Linked DNA regions of Pueribacillus theae. The protein of the gene in region 1 interacts with the protein of each later gene in a pairwise test. Links are inferred from orthologs where the notes say so. Each region holds a gene or a part of one and is shown on either strand. Other genes may lie near its edges.

What was found.
Region 2: the proteins of rplL (region 1) and trhO interact in binary tests that used the Escherichia coli proteins (3 or more experiments, as listed by UniProt). The link is inferred for Pueribacillus theae from one-to-one orthologs.

What each region holds. Positions count from the first base shown.
Region 1 is NZ_QCZG01000004.1:103,740-113,271, forward strand. The notes cover bases 1-2,975. They hold rplL (50S ribosomal protein L7/L12), read right to left. Parts: upstream 1,684-2,975; coding sequence 1,318-1,683; downstream 1-1,317. Other genes in these bases: rpoB (DNA-directed RNA polymerase subunit beta), read right to left, coding at 1-30; DCC39_RS03590 (class I SAM-dependent methyltransferase), read right to left, coding at 457-1,071; rplJ (50S ribosomal protein L10), read right to left, coding at 1,735-2,238; rplA (50S ribosomal protein L1), read right to left, coding at 2,683-2,975. Also shown: more of rplA, read right to left, coding at 2,976-3,375; rplK (50S ribosomal protein L11), read right to left, coding at 3,526-3,951; transcription termination/antitermination protein NusG, read right to left, coding at 4,127-4,660; preprotein translocase subunit SecE, read right to left, coding at 4,740-4,925; rpmG (50S ribosomal protein L33), read right to left, coding at 4,999-5,148; RNA polymerase sporulation sigma factor SigH, read right to left, coding at 5,366-6,007; DCC39_RS03635 (NYN domain-containing protein), read right to left, coding at 6,118-6,627; 23S rRNA (guanosine(2251)-2'-O)-methyltransferase RlmB, read right to left, coding at 6,632-7,378; DCC39_RS03645 (Mini-ribonuclease 3), read right to left, coding at 7,368-7,787; cysS (cysteine--tRNA ligase), read right to left, coding at 7,790-9,193; cysE (serine O-acetyltransferase), read right to left, coding at 9,135-9,532. UniProt on the Escherichia coli protein: The binding site for several of the GTPase factors involved in protein synthesis (IF-2, EF-Tu, EF-G and RF3). Is thus essential for accurate translation.
Region 2 is NZ_QCZG01000002.1:131,584-141,014, reverse strand. Bases 4,154-7,027 are described here. They hold trhO (oxygen-dependent tRNA uridine(34) hydroxylase TrhO), read left to right. Parts: upstream 4,154-5,067; coding sequence 5,068-5,988; downstream 5,989-7,027. Other genes in these bases: DCC39_RS02115 (dihydrofolate reductase), read left to right, coding at 6,807-7,027; DCC39_RS02120 (thymidylate synthase), read left to right, coding at 6,016-6,810; DCC39_RS02130 (LL-diaminopimelate aminotransferase), read left to right, coding at 4,154-4,977. In the rest of the region: proB (glutamate 5-kinase), read left to right, coding at 1-608; DCC39_RS02145 (glutamate-5-semialdehyde dehydrogenase), read left to right, coding at 781-2,025; DCC39_RS02140 (MBL fold metallo-hydrolase), read right to left, coding at 2,327-3,289; DCC39_RS02135 (YhdB family protein), read left to right, coding at 3,493-3,735; more of DCC39_RS02130, read left to right, coding at 3,814-4,153; more of DCC39_RS02115, read left to right, coding at 7,028-7,295; ectoine/hydroxyectoine ABC transporter substrate-binding protein EhuB, read left to right, coding at 7,537-8,424; DCC39_RS02105 (amino acid ABC transporter permease), read left to right, coding at 8,566-9,225; ectoine/hydroxyectoine ABC transporter permease subunit EhuD, read left to right, coding at 9,226-9,431. UniProt on the Escherichia coli protein: Catalyzes oxygen-dependent 5-hydroxyuridine (ho5U) modification at position 34 in tRNAs, the first step in 5-carboxymethoxyuridine (cmo5U) biosynthesis.

The DNA.
Region 1 (9,532 bases):
GCGTCCGAACTGAACGAGTTGACCTGTCAACTGATTCACTCCTTAGAACATGCGTTTTTTAAAAAAAAGAAAGTTTACATTGGCAGTTCGCCAATTGAATCAAATCCAACCTCTAACCTCAGCGTTTTCTTTAGATCATAGATTTATTTAAAAAAAGAAAAAAGAGCATATTCACACAATATTCTCCCTTTCTCTTGACTTGATTATGTTAGTCTTGCCGTTTCACTCTCAAATTATACGATTGGAGAGTATTACTCGATAAAGATTGTTAGTCCAAAAGCTTATAAACCAACATTTTTCATTCCATCTTCACTTGTACATAACAAAAAGAACCTTCGGCATAATCGTTTAAAAATATGGTTAGAGGCGATTTGCCTAAGGAACGGTAATAAATCCTTCTTATTTGTCCATAGAATGCACAATCTTTAGTGTTAGCATTATATAACTTTACCACAATCAAACAGACGGGTCAACTTTTTTTGAACGAAAAATCATATAACCTTTCGCCTTGTCAACAATCTCTACAAAACCAAAGAGAGATTCTAATTCTTTTTTCGCTGAAGGCGCCCCTTGCTTTTTTTGAATAACAATCCATAATTCTCCGTTTTCTTTCAAAAAATCGAATGCATCGCGGAATAATTGATATACAACTTTTTTCCCGGCTCGGATCGGAGGATTTGAAAGAATAGCGGCATATTGGTCTGTCGGGACTTGTTGGAATAAATTGCTTTTTAAAATGGTTGCGTTCTCAATCTTGTTGGCATATCTGTTCTTCTCTGCTAATGATAAGGCACGCTCATTGATGTCAACCAACATTACATTGCGTCTTTCGTTGTCTTTAGCGAGAGAAAGGCCGATTGGACCGTACCCGCAACCTACATCTAAAATGGTTCCTTCTTCCTCAGGAAAAATAAATGATTCAATTAATAGCTTCGTTCCAAAATCAATTTCACTCTTAGAGAAAACACCATCGTCTGTTGTGAAGATCATTCGATTCCCTCTTAACGTTGTTTCCAGCGTTGTTGGGTTGCTTTTTGAAGATGGCTTTTCCGAATAGTAGTGTTCCGCCAAAAGAATCACGCTCTTTTCACTCGTTTCCTTTACGCAAGTATAAAACAGCAGGGTATACCCAATCAAGGTACACCCTGCTTTGCTTAAGAGGTTGTTCAAAAAGTCCAGGAAAAATGGCTGTCGAATTTCTGCGTCAGCTTGCTTTTCCGTTCCTCACGTATTGTCCTCATACGCTCTGGTACTCAAAGCTGCGCTTCCTTGAACTTCTCCGCCCTTTTTGTCCTCCTTTTTGAGACACCATTTTAATTATTTTAATTCTACGCCAGCGCCAACTTCTTCGAGTTTTGCTTTAAGTTCTTCAGCTTCTTCTTTTGCGACGCCTTCTTTAATTGGTTTTGGAGCATTGTCAACAAGTTCTTTCGCTTCTTTCAGCCCAAGACCAGTGATTTCACGAACGACTTTAATCACTTTAATTTTGCTGCTTCCAGCACTTTCAAGAACAACATCAAATTCAGATTTTTCTTCAGCAGCACCGCCTGCAGCAGCACCGCCCGCAACTGCAACTGGTGCAGCAGCAGTAACGCCAAATTCTTCTTCAATGGCTTTTACTAGATCATTTAATTCTAAAACTGTCATTTCTTTTATCGCATCAATAATTTGCTCTTTACTCATTTTGTAAGATCCTCCTTGTTATTTGTTTTTTAAGAAACATAAACGCTTGTTTTACGCGCCTTCGCCTTCTTCTTTTTGATCGGCAACTGCTTTCGCCGCCAATGCAAAGTTGCGCATTGGTGCTTGCAATACGCTAAGCAACATCGAAAGAAGCCCTTCGCGGGATGGCAAATCAGCAATTTCTTTAATTTCATTGACAGTAACAACTTGGCCTTCAATCACACCTGTTTTGATTTCTAATGCTTCGTGGTCTTTTGCAAAATTGCTAAGGATTTTCGCAGGACCAACAACGTCTTCATTGCTGAATGCAATCGCAGTAGGACCGACAAGCTGGTCATCTAATGCCGTAAGCTCCGCCTCTGCAGTCGCACGGCGAGTCATTGAGTTTTTGTACACTTTGAAGTCAATTCCAGCTTCACGAAGCTGTTTGCGCAATTCCGTTACTTCAGCGACGTTAAGGCCTCGGTAATCAACTAAGATTGTAGCTTTGCTCGCTTTCAGCTTGTCAGCAATTTCACTTACAACTTTCTTCTTGCTCTCAATCTGGCTGCTCATTCGTGACACCTCCCAGTAAGTCAACATTCATCCATACCTGTGCTAATAGAGGATGTTCAAAAAATCCGGAGGCTTACAGGAGGTAAGTCAGTTCGACGTTATCACAGGACGTGATGCTTTTAGTCGAACTTCCTTAATAGGCTGCGAATCTCTTCGTCAGCTTGCTCTTCCTCGACCTTCTTGCCTCTCGTTGTCCTCCTTTTTTGAACACACACTATTTAAAAACACCTTCATGCCGATCGACATGAAGGTGTAAATTGACAGAAACTCCTGTTTCGTCCTTAAACAACCTCGGCAGGAAGATTAAGTGCATGGCGCACCCCTGCTGTCTACGGTATGAATCAGATTTATTTTTAATTAACATGCTCTAGTATAATAGGCGGCGATATACAATGTCAAATGAAAGTTTCTAATAATCTCCGGGCTTTTTTTGCAAACGGCCCATTAAGCGAATGCTGTTGGGTTAACCCTTACTCCAGGACCCATTGTGGAAGAGATGGAAATATTCTTCATATAAGTCCCTTTTGCGGCTGATGGTTTTGCTTTCACAAGCGCATCTACAACAGCTTCAAAGTTTTCAGCCAACTTTTCGCTCTCAAATGAAACTTTACCGATTGGCGCATGGACGTTACCGGCTTTGTCCACTCGGTATTCAACTTTGCCCGCTTTAATTTCTTTTACCGCTTTTTCCACTTCAAATGTAACCGTGCCTGTTTTTGGATTTGGCATTAAGCCTTTTGGCCCCAACACACGGCCGAGCTTTCCGACCTCTGCCATCATATCCGGTGTAGCAACGATGACATCAAAGTCAAACCAGCCTTGGTTGATTTTATTAATGTACTCTTGATCGCCAACGAAATCCGCGCCTGCAGCTTCAGCTTCTTTTACTTTTTCACCTTTTGCAAATACGAGAACGCGTTGTGTTTTTCCTGTACCGTTCGGCAATACAACCGCGCCGCGTACTTGTTGGTCGTTCTTGCGGGGATCAACGCCAAGGCGAACCGCCATTTCAACCGTTTCATCGAAGTTAGCTTTTGCAGTTTGTTTCACAAGTTCAATCGCTTCATTTAAGCCATATTGTTTTGAGCGGTCAACTAATTTGGCTGAATCTTGATATTTCTTACCTTTTTTCTTCATGTTCTTTCCTCCTAAGTGGTTTAACGGAATATCCTCCCACATGTATCAATTACGCCTCGGCGTAATCGTGTCCGGATTTTTTTCGAGCTTGCTCGAAAACTACAACTATAAAAACGAAAAGGCTACGGACGATGGGTCCGCAACTAGCTTTTAGTCTTCGATCGTAATTCCCATGCTGCGCGCTGTTCCTTCAATCATTTGCATAGCCGCTTCAACGCTTGCCGCATTCAAGTCAGGCATTTTTAGTTCAGCAATTTCGCGAACTTTTGCGCGTTTCACTGTTGCAACTTTTTTCTTGTTTGGCTCACCTGATCCTGAATCGATGCCGGCTTCTTTTTTCAAAAGGACAGCCGCAGGCGGTGTTTTTGTAATAAATGTGAATGAACGATCTTCAAAAACCGAAATTTCAACAGGAATAATTAAACCTGCTTGGTCTTGTGTACGAGCATTGAATTCTTTACAAAATCCCATAATATTTACTCCCGCTTGTCCAAGAGCTGGTCCAACCGGTGGTGCTGGATTTGCTTTGCCAGCAGGTATTTGAAGTTTTACAACTTTGATCACTTTTTTAGCCACGTGACACACCTCCTTAAGTCCGTGATGTGGTATTTGGGTTTGAACCCTCCCACCCATGACACACAACATATGTTGTATAATGCTAAAGTCTCTAATTGACTTTTTAAACATTAAAAGTCTACCACTTAATCATCATAAAAGCAATAAGAGATGTTTAGAAAGTCAACAGAGCCTCTTAAATTCTTTCAATTTGTGTGAAATCGAGTTCAACAGGCGTTTCACGTCCAAACATGTTTACATGGACTTTCACTTTTTGTTTGTCTATATCGATCTCATCAATCTTGCCGACAAAATTGGCGAACGGGCCTTCTTTCACTTTGACGCTTTCGTTCAATTCGAAATCTACCTCAGGCTTCGGAGTTTCATAGCCCATGCTTCTTAAGATTGATTCAACTTCTTCAGGCAGCAGGGGAGTTGGCTTGGAACCGGCGCCGCTCGAACCAACAAAACCGGTTACGCCTGGAGTATTTCGGACGACATACCACGAATCATCAGTCATGATCATTTCTGTTAGAACATAACCAGGAAATACTTTTCGCATTGTTGTTTTCTTTTTACCATTTTTAATTTCGGTTTCTTCTTCCACAGGAACCAATACTCGAAAAATTTTATCAGTCATCCCCATTGATTCAACCCGTTTTTCAAGATTGGTTTTTACCTTGTTTTCATACCCGGAATACGTATGAACAACATACCATCTTTTTTCCATAACAAATAGGACTTCTCGTCCTTCCCTCCCCAATGCATTTACTTACCACGTTACCCTGTATTGCCAAGAGCCGTCATGTTTATTCCAAAATGAACTGAATCAATGAAGAAATGCCAAAGTCAACAATGACAAAGAAAACAGTGACAAAAGCAACTGTTGCGATAACGGTAATTGTATATTTCACTAATTCCTTTTTTGTTGGCCAGCGAACTTGTTTCATTTCGTTGACAACGTTTTTAAGAAACTTGCCTGCCTTCTTAAACATGAATTTGCTATTCCCCTTCCCGGCATAAACGGAATTGGATCCATTCCGCTTTAACGGAAGCTCTCACTTCAGATTACTTCGTTTCATGGTGAATAGTATGGGCATTGCATCGCTTACAAAACTTTTTTATTTGCATTCTTGCCATGTGGTTTTGCTTATTTTTATGCGTCGAATAATTTCTGCTTCCACAAACCGAACAGGCTAAAATCAATTTGCTTTGCATTCCCACACCCTCTTATTCTACTGCATCTCATACTGAATCAACTTTATCACAGCTAAAATCAGCATGTCAACGAGAGCTGAATCGTTTGGAAAAATAATGACGCCCCTTCATCTGCCAGTTTACGACGTCTACTAATGCAAAAAACAGGGAATCCCTGTTTTTGCTCGTCCGATATAAGGTTGTTCAAAATCCGATATGCCCTCCTTTTTGAACGCACTTATAAGGTTATTTCTTTTAGTTCCAAATACCGTTCCAGCTTCCTTTTCACACGCTGAAGAGCGTTATCAATCGATTTCACGTGGCGATTAAGATCTTCTGAGATTTCTTGGTAAGATCGGCCGTCTAAATAATGCATGAGCACCTGGCGCTCAAGATCGCTTAATACTTCCAACATTTTATGTTCAATATCGTTAAATTCTTCCCGATTAATGAGCAGCATTTCAGGATCTGTCTTCCGTGTGCCTGTTAAAACATCCATAAGCGTTCTGTCAGATTCTTCATCAAATATAGGCTTGTCTAATGAAACGTAAGAATTAAGCGGGATATGCTTCTGCCTCGTGGCTGTTTTGATTGCTGTAATCATTTGCCTTGTAATGCATAATTCCGCAAATGCCTTAAAAGAAGACAGCTTGTCTTCTTTAAAATCACGGATTGCTTTATATAGGCCAATCATGCCCTCTTGGATAATATCTTCCCGGTCGGCGCCGATTAAAAAATAAGAACGTGCTTTTGCCCTTACAAAGTTCTTGTATTTGTTAATTAAATATTCAAGCGCTATCGTATTCCCTTCATGGATAATACGAACAAGTTCTTCATCTTGAATCGTTTCGAATTCGATGTGTTCTGCAAGGCCTGGCATGTTCAACCTGCATCCCCCCGACCATGTTGTGAAAGAGTCAAAAAATTACCTATTTTAAAAAAATGGCATATAACCCCATTATAAACATAGATCAATAATGCGTCAACCATTCAAGACTTTCCCCTTCGCCATTTTTCAAAAGCTGCCTGTACTTCCGGGGAAAGCCAAATCTTTGATTTGCGTACTGAACGGTCGATTTCCTCAATTTTTTCTTCAATCCCTTTTTCAATTCTTTTCACTTCATTTAAAAGTTCACGAGCTGACTTTCGCAATGCCCCCTGGCCAAAGATCGCTTTTTGTTCCGCGTAATCCGATGTCGCCACATGGATTTGTGTAAGTACCCCCTTTAACTCGACGGTTAATTGCTCAATTTTTTCATCCGCCGTCTCGCCTTCACTCGTAAAAATGACAGTCACATCATGGCGGTTGAACACTTTTTGGATGCCTGGAACGAGGTACGCATCAAATACAATGATCACTTGATAACCTGTGTATGCCTGATACTCGGCCATTTTATCGATCAACAAATCACGCGCACCTTCGAGATCGGTATCTTTCATCTCTTTTAATTCCGGCCAGGCTCCAATGATGTTATAGCCGTCCACAATCAGAATATCCATTGCACTAACCCCCGATTGGGCTTCGCTTCCGCAAAACTTCATACATTAAAACGCCTGCCGCAACCGATGCATTAAGCGACGTCACTTTCCCTTTCATTGGAAGGCGCACGAGGAAATCACATTTTTGCTTAATTAACCGACCGATGCCTTTTCCTTCACTGCCAATGACAAGCCCAACCGGCATATCGTAATCCGCTTCACGGAAGTCTTGCTTTCCTTTGGCGTCCGCTCCTACAAACCATAGCCCTCTTTCTTTTAATTCATCCATCGTTTGTGCCAAGTTTCCGACGCGGACGACGGGAACATGTTCAATCGCTCCTGTCGATGCTTTTGCGACCGCTGCTGTCAATCCGACTGATCGGCGTTTTGGAATGATGATGCCATGAACCCCTACACATTCTGCCGTCCGCAAAATGGAACCTAAGTTATGGGGGTCTTCGATTTCATCAAGCAAAAGGAAAAAAGGAGCTTCATTCAACGCCTCCGCTCTTTGGAAAAGCTCGTCCATTCCGGCATAGTTGTAGGCTGCAATCGAAGCGACGACACCTTGATGATTCCCTTGATTGACTAATCGATCAAGCTTTTGCTTCGGGACAAATTGGATGAGCACACCGTTTTTTTTCGCAAGTTCGATGAGTTCGTTCATTTGCCCACCGCGTGAACCTTCGTTCACCCATAATTTATTAATTTCCCGATTTGAACGGAGAGCCTCAAGGACTGGATTTCTTCCCATGATGAGTTCACTTTCCATTTTGAACACTTCTTTCTTCAATGAACGAAATCATAGCCGAGATGATGCTATCGATTCGTTCATCATTTTTCTGTAAGTAATGATAGCCAATTAATGCCTCAAGGGCTGTACTGTAACGGTACGTTTGGACGTCAGTATTTTTAGGAATCGTTGGTGACTTTGCATTTCTTCCCCTTCTTAATACAGCCTCTTCCTCTTCAGTAAAAAAATTGGCTTCTCTTAATTTGTGAAGAACTTTTGCTTGTGCCTTTGCCGATACATAGTTTGTCGCAAGGCGGTGCAATCGCTGCGGGCGAACTTGCCCGCTTTTAAGCAAATGTTCGCGCACAAATACTTCCAAGACAGCATCACCCATGTACGCAAGTGCAAGGGCATTTAATTGTTTGGCATCAACATTGCTTTGGGCCATATCTACTCTTTCCTTTTCCAGCGAACGCCTTGGGGAGTATCTTCTAAAATAATATGTTGTGCAAGGAGTTGATCGCGGATTTCATCGGCTCTAGCAAATTGGCGTTCTTTTCTTGCTTGGTTCCTTTCTTCAATAAGCTTTTCAATTTCTTCATCAAGCAAAGCCTCTTCTTGCTTTAACGGGATGCCAAGTACAGTTGAAATCTCTTCAAAGAGGGTCAAATAAGCTGAAAGCACTGCTTTTGAAGAATTTTTATTCGCTAAATAACGGTTCGCTTCCTTTGCGAGTTCAAAAAGAACAGCGATGGCATTTGCAGTATTAAAATCATCGTCCATTTCTTCAATGAACTGTTTTTTTAACCGTTGAATTGCATCCAAAGAAGATTCAATGTTTTTATCAAGATTGGCAGAATGCGCCATACGGTATTCTAAATTCCTTACGGTTTCTTTCAGTCTTTCGAGTCCACTTCGTGCACTTTCAAGAAGTTCATCATTAAAATTTATAGGATTGCGGTAATGGACAGACAACATGAAAAACCTGACAACGTTCGGATCTTGATTTTGAATTAATTCGTGGACTAACACAACATTTCCTAACGATTTAGACATTTTCTCATCATTGATTTTAATATAGCCGTTATGCATCCAATAGTTGGCAAATGGCTTTCCTGTTAATGCTTCCGTTTGGGCGATTTCATTTTCATGATGCGGAAAAGCCAAATCTCGGCCCCCAGCATGGATATCAATCGTTTCGCCTAAATATTTCTTTGCCATCGCCGAGCATTCAATATGCCAGCCTGGCCGACCTTTCCCCCATGGGCTATCCCACGCAATTTCCCCTTCCTTTGCCGCTTTCCAAATTGTAAAATCAAGAGGGTCTTGCTTTTTTTCCCCTACTTCAATTCGGGCGCCAAGACGAAGATCATCAATCGATTGATGGGATAATTTACCGTAGCCCTCAAATTCACGCGTTTTAAAATAAACATCGCCGTCTGCCTCATAGGCGTAGCCCTTTTCAATTAACGCTTCTACAAAATCGATAATTTCATCCATGTTCTCCATCACACGTGGATGGACATCCGCTTTTCGCACGCCGAGAGCCTCTGTATCTTCGTGGTATGCTTTGATAAAACGCTCCGCTAATTTGGGAACTTCTTCGCCAATTTCTTTCGCTGCTTTAATAATTTTATCGTCAACGTCTGTGAAATTTGATACGTAATACACATCATAGCCCCTATATTGAAAATAGCGACGAACCGTATCGAAAACGATAGGAGGCCTTGCATTTCCGATATGGATGTAATTGTAGACCGTTGGCCCGCACACATACATTTTTACTTTCTTATCCTCAATTGGAATGAATGTTTCTTTCTTTCGGGTTAACGTATTGTATAGCTTTATCGACACTTTCCCCGCTCCTTTTATCCATCAGTTTTAACTGTTCTTCAAGCATCGCAATTCTTTTTTCCATCTCACTTATTTTATCTGCAACGTTGTCAGGGTGTTGGACCCTTACTCCATCCTGAATGACAACCTTTCCCGGTATGCCGACGACAGTCGAATTTGGGGGGACATCTTTTAAAACAACCGAACCCGCGCCGATTTTTGAATTTTCTCCTAACGTAATCGAACCAATGACTTTTGCACCTGTCGAAATCATCACGTTATTTTTAACCGTGGGATGCCGTTTCCCTTTTTCTTTGCCTGTTCCGCCTAAAGTGACCCCTTGAAAAATAATGACGTCGT
Region 2 (9,431 bases), on another replicon or contig:
TTTTAACGGATATTAATGGATTGTATGATAAAAATCCGAGAGAACATCCTGACGCAAAAAAGTATAACTTTATCAGTGAAATCAGTGATGGCCGCATTGAAGAAACAAGCGCTTCCGGTTCATCAGTGGGCACGGGAGGGATGAAAACGAAATTGTTGGCGGCAAAAACCGCACTGTCACTCGGAGTAAAATGCTTTATCGGAACAGGCGAGGGAGAAGATAAATTGCTTGACGTCATCGAAGGCAAAGGCGATGGCACATACATCGGGTCCCCTAAAACGGCAAGAATAACGAACAATAAACAATGGCTTGGCCTCCATTCCCAAATATCCGGAGCAATTGTCGTAGACGAAGGAGCGGAAGCCGCTTTATTGAATATGGGAAAAAGCTTGCTTCCTGCAGGAATCGTTAAAATTGAAGGCGAATTTTCAGTTAATGACGTCGTTGAAATTAAAAATATCCGAGGAAAGCAAATCGCACGCGGGCAAGTTAACTATACGTCAAACGAATTAAAGAAAGTGAAAGGAATGGCCAGCTTTGATGCAAAGCATGTAACGGAACGAAATGCAAGCGAGGTCGTTCATCGTGACCATATGATTTTAATCTAATTAAGGAAGGATGATTCCATTGTTTAAAAATAAAGATGATCCTTCATTAAAAACTTGTTTCGAATTGGTTTTTTCCGAGGATTTGGCAGAGAAGTCTTTTCTGGAAGATCATCTTTATTCTCTCAATCATGGGGTGGTTTAAAATTCTACATTGAAAAGGAGATGGAGAAAAATGGAATTAATTGAAAAAGCGAAAAAAGCGAAAAAAGCTTCAGCCATTTTATCGGCAACGACGACGGAAGAAAAAAACGCGGCATTAAATACAATCGCTGATGAATTAATCAATCATAAAGATTTCATCCTATCGAAAAACGAGCTCGATATCCAAAACGGTAAAGAGACAGGCTTAAGCAGCGCACTGATCGATAGGCTGACATTGACAGAAAAGAGAATAAATGATATTGCGGAAGGGCTGAACCAAGTTGCGAAATTAAAAGATCCGGTCGGGGAAAAAATCGAATCCTGGGAACGCCCGAACGGCCTTCAAATTACAAGTGTACGGGTCCCTTTAGGGGTCGTCGGCATGATTTATGAAGCGAGGCCGAATGTAACCGTTGATGCTGCCGGCCTTTGCCTGAAAACGGGAAATGCTGTTATTCTTAGGGGAAGCTCTTCAGCGATTGAATCAAACAAAGCGCTCGTCACCATCATTCATCAAGCGCTCGAAAAAACCGCTTTGCCCGCTGATGCTGTCCAATTAATTGAGGATACGAGCCGCGAGGCCGCATCTGCCATGTTTAAGCTGAATGATTACCTTGATGTCCTAATACCAAGAGGTGGAGCCGGCTTAATAAAAACTGTAGTAAACAACTCAACGGTTCCGGTTTTGGAGACTGGGGCAGGAAATTGCCACGTATATATCGATGAGTCTGCTGAAAAGCAAATGGCGATAGATATTGCGGTAAATGCAAAAACACAGCGCCCTTCCGTTTGCAATGCGATTGAAACATTGTTAATCCATAAGCGCTGGGCAGATGCTCATCTAGGCGATGTTGTAAAAGATTTGCAAACAAATGGCGTGGCATGCCTCGGTGACGATTATGTTGTTCAGCACGCCACTGATGTAAAGAAAGCAACAGAAGAAGACTGGGCTACGGAATTTTTAGACAATACGATTGCGATTAAAGTAGTGAACGATGTTGAAGAAGCCATCGAACATATTAACGACTACGGAACGAAACACTCTGAAGCAATTGTCAGCGAAAATGAAGGGAATGTAAAGCGGTTCTTTCAAGCAGTTGACGCTGCCGCATTATACCACAATGCCTCAACAAGGTTTACCGACGGGTTCGAATTTGGCTTTGGCGCAGAAATCGGGATCAGCACGCAAAAACTCCATGCAAGAGGGCCAATGGGATTAAAAGCGTTGACAACGAATAAATATGTTATTGAAGGAACGGGGCAAATCCGCGAATAAGGTAATTCAAAAAGTCCGGAGATTCACAGGATGTGAATCAGTTCGACGTTATCACAGGACGTGATGCTTTTAGTCGAACAACTTAAGCTGTCGAATTTCTTCGTCAGCTTCATTCTTGCGGTACTCACGTATCCTACAAACGGTTCGAAGGTTCTTCTGCTAAAAACGTGCACGTCCTGTGCACAACGCAGAAGTCAGCACCTCCTGTGCAAGTCTCAGAACTTTGCTTCCTCGAACTTCTCGGCTCTTTTTGTCCTCCTTTTTGAATCCGCAAATAAGATAATTCAAAAAATCCGGAGTGCTATTTCACCCCGGATTTTTCTTTTTTCATAAGGTAATCCATGACCCCCATCGAGAATACTTGCAGATCCATCTTCAGAATTTCAAAAGTGACGTGATCTGTTGGAACGTTATGTTCATTTATCAGCCTTTCGCTTATTTTATCAAACAATCTGTCAGCGAGTTCATTCATCTCTTTTCCTTCGCTTAATACTTCTTTCCCTGTATTCACATAAACAGGAAGCCAATATTCAATTTGCCGGTATGCCTCTTCAACTTGATCCGTCACGCTGAAATGGCCAAAGTAAATGCGTTCGACATCCATTTTTTTGATTTTTTCCATGGAATGCAAAGTTTTGTCCGGGTCAAATTGATTGGGTGAAGTTGCCGGCAAAAATAATTTAAAACCAAATTCTTCAATATGCGTGTGTTGAATTCCAAGCGTATCGCCTACGAAGATGCCGTTGCTGACAGGATCGTAAATACTGAAATGATGGTTCGCATGTCCCGGCGTATCTAAAAATAAAAGTTCACAATGATCGCTTATTCGAAGTGTGTCATTCTCTCCCTTTATCAAAATTCTCTCTTCAGGAACGGGTAAAATCGGACTGAAAAACTGTTCGAATTTTTCACCGTAAACTGCTTTTGCCCCTTGGATTAAGCGAGACGGGTCAGCCATGTGCCTTGCTCCTTTAGGGTGAACAACAAGCTTTGCATTTGGGCACTTCTCCATAAGCAAACCTGCACCGCCGGCATGATCAAGGTGAATATGCGTAACAATAATATACTCAACTTGTTCAGGATTGATATGTAAATCCTCCAAACCTTGAAGGATGTACGGAATTGAAGGGCTAGCACAAGTTTCAATCAGCGTTAATTTTTCTTCATTTATCACATAGGTGCCTGTCCTGTTTTCAAACCCAAGATCAAAGCCGTCAATTAAGTGGATACGGTTTCCTAGATCAATCGGCTTCTTTTTTCCCATTTTTCGAAAAACTCCCTTGTTAGTGAATTTGACATTTCATTAACTATATTCCCTCTATTCATTCTAAGGGAAGAAAATTGAATTGTAAACGGTGGTCATGAGGGCGTTTAATCTTTAAATGGATAATTTTTTTCAAAGTAATCCCGCTCATTTATCGCATACTAACTGTAATCTCCTTACTAAAGAAGGGGGGATTACGACTGATGTCTCATGATTATGATGCTGCCTTATTCTACCTCCATCGAATGGCATGCAGCGACTTAATTCATTTGATGACTTTAACGAAAGATGATTTTCTTTCTAAGAAAATCGAGAAATTTGTTAAAGATTTTATGTATGAACCCGAATTTTCTGTTGTTGAAAAATCTTACGATTCTTTATTATCGTATCTCGATCACGTATTTTTAGCTGAAATAGAAGAAGCTATCCAAAAACAAAGCCAATAATGTTTGGCTTTGTTTTTCTTAAGTGAGTCCCTTTTTTCATGTTAGAATGATGGTAGTGTAAAAAGGGGAGGGGCATAAATTATGTACACATCTGCTTTAATGACAAAGTTCAAAACAAGTGTATTTAGCGAAATGGCCCAGTATAAAAAGAAAAAGATCGCTGAAGGAAAAGAAATCATTGATTTAAGCATCGGAAGCCCTGATCTACCGCCGCCAACATTCATGATGGATGAACTCGCGCGCTCAGTCTGTGACGAAACTCAGTATGGCTATACGCTCACTGGAACCGATGAGTTTTTATCGGCTGTTTCATTTTTTTATCGGAATCGATACAATGTCGAACTGGATAAAGAGACGGAAATATTGCAGTTATCCGGGTCACAAGACGGGCTTGTGCACCTGCCGCTAATTTTAACGGATCCAGGCGACGTCGTATTAATGCCGGATCCTTGCTATCCAGCTTACCAAATCGGCATTGATTTAGCACGCGCTGAAGCCTATCGGATGCCATTAAAGAAAGAAAACAATTTTTTTCCGAATCTAAACGAAATCCCAGAAACTGTTGTAAAAAAGGCAAAGCTTATGTTTCTTAATTATCCGGGCAATCCTGTTCCAGTTATGCCTACAAAGGAATTTTTTGAAGAGGTTGTGGCATTCGCAAGAAAACACAGCATCGTTGTCGTTCATGACTTCGCCTATTCAGAGTTAAACTTTACGAATGAAAAGCCGATAAGTTTTTTATCGGTAGATGGGGCAAAAGAAATCGGGGTTGAATTCAATTCTTTGTCAAAAAGCTTTAATATGGCGGGCTGCCGGATTGCTTATCTTGCAGGAAATCACCATATCATTAAAGCGTTGGGCCGATTAAAGTCTAATTTGGATTACGGGGTTTTTATGCCGATCCAAAAAGCAGCAACAAAAGCATTAATGGAGGGAGCGCAATTTTTGGATAAAAACCGTTACATTTATAAAGCGCGCCGTGATGTGCTAGTGGACGGATTGAATGAGATTGGATGGAAGATTGATACACCCGATGCGACGATGTTTATTTGGGCGCCAATTCCAAGCGGGTTCACCTCTTTAAAATTTACATATGAGTTAATTGATCGGGCAGGGGTTGTCGTTACCCCGGGAAATGCGTTCGGTGAGTATGGCGAAGGGTATGTTAGAATCGCACTTGTGCAACATGAAGGAAAGCTGAAAAAGGCAGTTGAGAAAATCAAGAAATCCAATATTTTGTAACGGTTTTGTAGAACTTTAAATTGGAGTGTCGTGTGTTTTTTTGGTAAGATGATATGTTGTAAATATAATTTTGAAAGGTGATGTTTGCTATTGGAAAGCAAAAAATCATACCAAATTTTACTTTATTACAAATATGTCCATATTGAAAATCACGAAGAATTCGCTGCAGAGCATCTCGCTTTCTGCAAAGAATTGGGCCTTAAAGGAAGAATCCTTGTTGCCGAAGAAGGCATCAATGGCACAGTTTCCGGAACAGTTGAACAAACGAATAAATATATGGAAACGATTCATAACGATCCGCGCTTTGCAGATATGGAATTCAAGATCGATGAAGCGGATGGACACGCATTCAAAAAAATGTTTGTCCGCCCAAGGAAAGAAATTGTATCGCTTCGCCTCGAAAACGATATTAACCCAAACGAGAAAACGGGAAAATATTTAAGCCCGAAAGAATTTTACGAAGAAATGCAGAAAGAAGACGTTATTGTCCTTGATGCCCGAAATGACTACGAATATGAAATCGGCCATTTCCGCGGAGCGATTAACCCGGGCGTTGATGCATTCCGCGACTTGCCAAAATGGGTTAAAGAAAACTTGAGTGAGCATAAAGATAAGAAAATCCTCGCGTATTGCACCGGCGGTATCCGTTGTGAGAAACTTACCGGTTTCTTGCTTGAAGAAGGCTTTAAAGATGTCGGGCAACTGCACGGCGGCATTATTATGTACGGAAAAGATGAAGAAGTGCAAGGGGAGCTTTACGACGGAAAATGCTACGTATTTGATGAAAGAATCTCGGTGCCAATTAATAAAAAAGAAAATATCATCGTTTCCAACTGCTATTATTGCGGGAAAAAAGAAGATCGCTATGTAAACTGCGCGAACCCGGATTGCAACAGGCAGCACGTTTGCTGTGAAGAATGCGAGGAAAAATATCAACGTTCCTGCTCTGATGAATGCAGGGCACATCCGCGCAACATGTATAGGCGTGAGCTTCAGAAACAAAATGCTTAAAGAAAGGCAGAGAGGCCGGGGATACGAATGAAACAATATCTCGAATTGTGTCAACACATTTTGGAACACGGAACCGAAAAATCAGATCGCACAGGGACAGGAACAATCAGTATTTTCGGCTACCAAATGCGATTCAATTTAGCGGATGGCTTTCCTTTGTTAACAACAAAAAAACTGCATACGAAATCAATTATTCACGAGCTGCTATGGTTTTTAAAAGGTGATACGAACATTCAGTATTTGAACGAAAATGGTGTGAAAATATGGAATGAATGGGCAGATGAAAATGGAGATCTCGGCCCAGTATACGGCTATCAATGGCGTTCATGGCCAGATGGCAACGGAGGAACAATCGATCAAATCAAGGAAGTCGTTCACCAAATTAAGCACAATCCCGACTCAAGAAGGTTGATTGTAAGTGCGTGGAATGTGGCTGACGTCGGCAAAATGGCGTTGCCGCCTTGCCATTGCCTGTTTCAATTTTATGTGGCTGATGGGAAATTGTCTTGCCAATTGTACCAGCGCAGTGCTGACGTATTTCTCGGTGTTCCGTTTAATATCGCTTCCTATTCATTGCTTACGATGATGATTGCGCAAGTATGCGGATTGAAGCCGGGGGAATTTGTCCATTCGTTTGGAGATACGCATATTTATACGAATCATATCAAGCAGGTGAAGCTGCAATTAACAAGGGAGCCGAGACCCCTTCCCATCTTGAAAATCAATCCGGATGTCAATTCCATCTTCGATTTTAAATACGAAGATTTTGAGATCGTAGATTACAATCCTCATCCGCATATTAAAGGGGAAGTCTCGGTATGATTTCTTTTTTAGTCGCAATGGACAAAAACCGGTTAATTGGCAAGGACAATGATTTGCCGTGGAGGCTGCCTGCTGATCTTGCCTTTTTTAAGAAAAAAACGACCGGCAATACAATCATTATGGGCAGGAAAACATATGCTTCCATTGGGCGGCCGCTCCCAAACCGCCGAAATGTCATTTTGACAAGGGACAAAAATTTTAATGCTGAAGGCTGTATTATTGTACACACCGTCGAAGATGCAATTGCCTCCATTCAGCCGAATGAAGAAGGTTTTGTCATTGGCGGTGCAGAAATTTTTCCTCAATTTCTGCCTTATGCAGACAAAATGTATATTACATTCATTAACGAAGAATTTGACGGCGATACGTATTTTCCTGAGATTGACATGGAGAAGTGGCAGCTCGTTTCAAGAGAAAAAGGAATAAAGAATGATAAAAACCCGTACGACTATGAATTTTTATGCTATAAAAAACTTCCAATTTAAGTTGGAAGTTTTTTCTGTTTTTAAAACACTTTTTTTGGGAATAGGTTAGGAAATGGAACGATCAAGCAAGAAGTAAAAGAAAATTGGGATGTAAATAGCCCGTAAGCAAGATGAGACAAAATAATTCAAAATATTTCGGTTATATCAGCTTTGCATCCTATTTTTGCTCTTGATATGCTTTTAACAACTTTATAGTAAGAAAATACTGCAAAGCATCCATTTTTTTAAGAGGGGGTAAACCGTGAAAAAACTCTTTAACTCTGCTATTTTATTTGCTTTATTACTAGTGCTTGCTGCATGTGGTTCGTCCGGCAGCTCGGGTGATGGAGAAGATTCTGATAATTTATTAGCCAGTTTAAAAGAAAAAGGGTCAGTGACGATTGGTTTTGCCAATGAAAAGCCTTATGCCTATGAAGAGGACGGTGAACTAAAAGGCGCAGCCGTAGACATTGCAAAAGCCGTTTTCAAAGAAATGGGCATTGACAAAGTGGAAGGCCAGCTTTCTGATTTCGGACAATTGATTCCTGGTTTGAATGCAGGCAAATTCGATGTTATTACGGCGGGCATGGCGATCACTCCTGACCGCTGTAAAAATGCGGCATTCGCTGAGCCGGAATTACAGTATGGAGAAGGTTTAGTTGTCAAGGCTGGAAATCCGGAAAATCTGCATAGTTATAAAGACATTGCTGATCATCCTGATATAAAGGTTGCGGTCATGGCCGGCGCCACTGAAAATGAATTTCTTATTAGAGAAGGCGTCAGCAAGGATCAAATCATGAGTGTACCCGATATTCCGGCTTCTTTCTCAGCTGTTGAGTCAGGGAGAGCCCATGCGACAACTGCAACAGAAATGACGATAAAAATGGCACTGGAATCAGCAAATAACAACAACCTCGAATTTGTTACAGACTTTGAGCAACCTGATATTGAGGGAGTCCCAAGCTACGGCGCGGCGGCATTCCGAAAAGACAATGAAGCATTAAAAAATGCGTATAACGAAGCGTTGGCAAAGATTAAAGAAGACGGAACATTAATTGAACTTGCCGAGAAATCTGGATTTACCGAGGAAATGAATATGGTTCCGGAAGGTATCACGGCTGAAAACGTATGCAGTGGCGAAGAATATTAATTTTCTATTTCTTCTAGGTCAGGTTCCACATAAGAGAATCTGGCCTTTTCCTTTGAAATAGGGTGCGATTTATTTTCCGGGAAGCGGTATTTTGTTAGGGGAAAATCGCCCCGATAATGTCTATTTAAAGAGGTGATTGCGATTAATGAACTGGGTGAAATCCTTTTTGTTTTATTAAAAGGTTTGAAAATTACACTAATCATTTTGGTTGGGTCTGCCGTTTTAGCATACATCATCGCATTTATTGCAGGGTTTTGCCGATTGTCTACTAATATTTTTCTCAGTAAATTTACGGGATTTTACGTGGAAGTATTTCGAGGCACTTCTTTAATTGTGCAATTATTTTGGTTTTCATATGCGTTGCCCGGCCTTTTTGGGATTCAATTGGGCAGTGACTTATGGGCGGGCATTCTCGCTATTTCATTAAACTATGGTGCATACATGTCTGAAATTGTCCGGGGATCGATTCTATCTGTATCCAAAGGACAAACAGAGGCTGCCATCGCGCTGAACATGTCGCGGTTTCAGCGAATGCGTCTTGTTATTTTACCTCAGGCCGTAAAAATGATGCTCCCTGAATTCGGGAATTATCTCATTCATATGCTAAAAGCCACTTCTCTTGTCTCCTTAATAGGATTAACTGACATTCTTTATTACGGCGACATTTACAGAAGTACACATCTTTCATTAGCGCCAACGGTCTATATTTTCGTTCTTGTCTTTTACTTTATTCTCGCACTTCCGCTCATCGGAATCACAAGAAAATTTGAACGAAGCGCAAGGAAGGGAGTGGCGAACTAAATGAATTGGGATTGGAATGTTATGGCCGACGCATTCCCAATGGTTTTTAAAGGAATGTGGGTGACGTTAGGGCTGACGATTGCATGTTATTTGTTTTCACTTGTATTTGGGTTCTTTTGGTTTTTTGTGAAGCAGATTCCGGGTCGACCGTTTCAATGGATTGTCTTTTGGATAATGGAATTTATACGCTCAACGCCGCCTCTTGT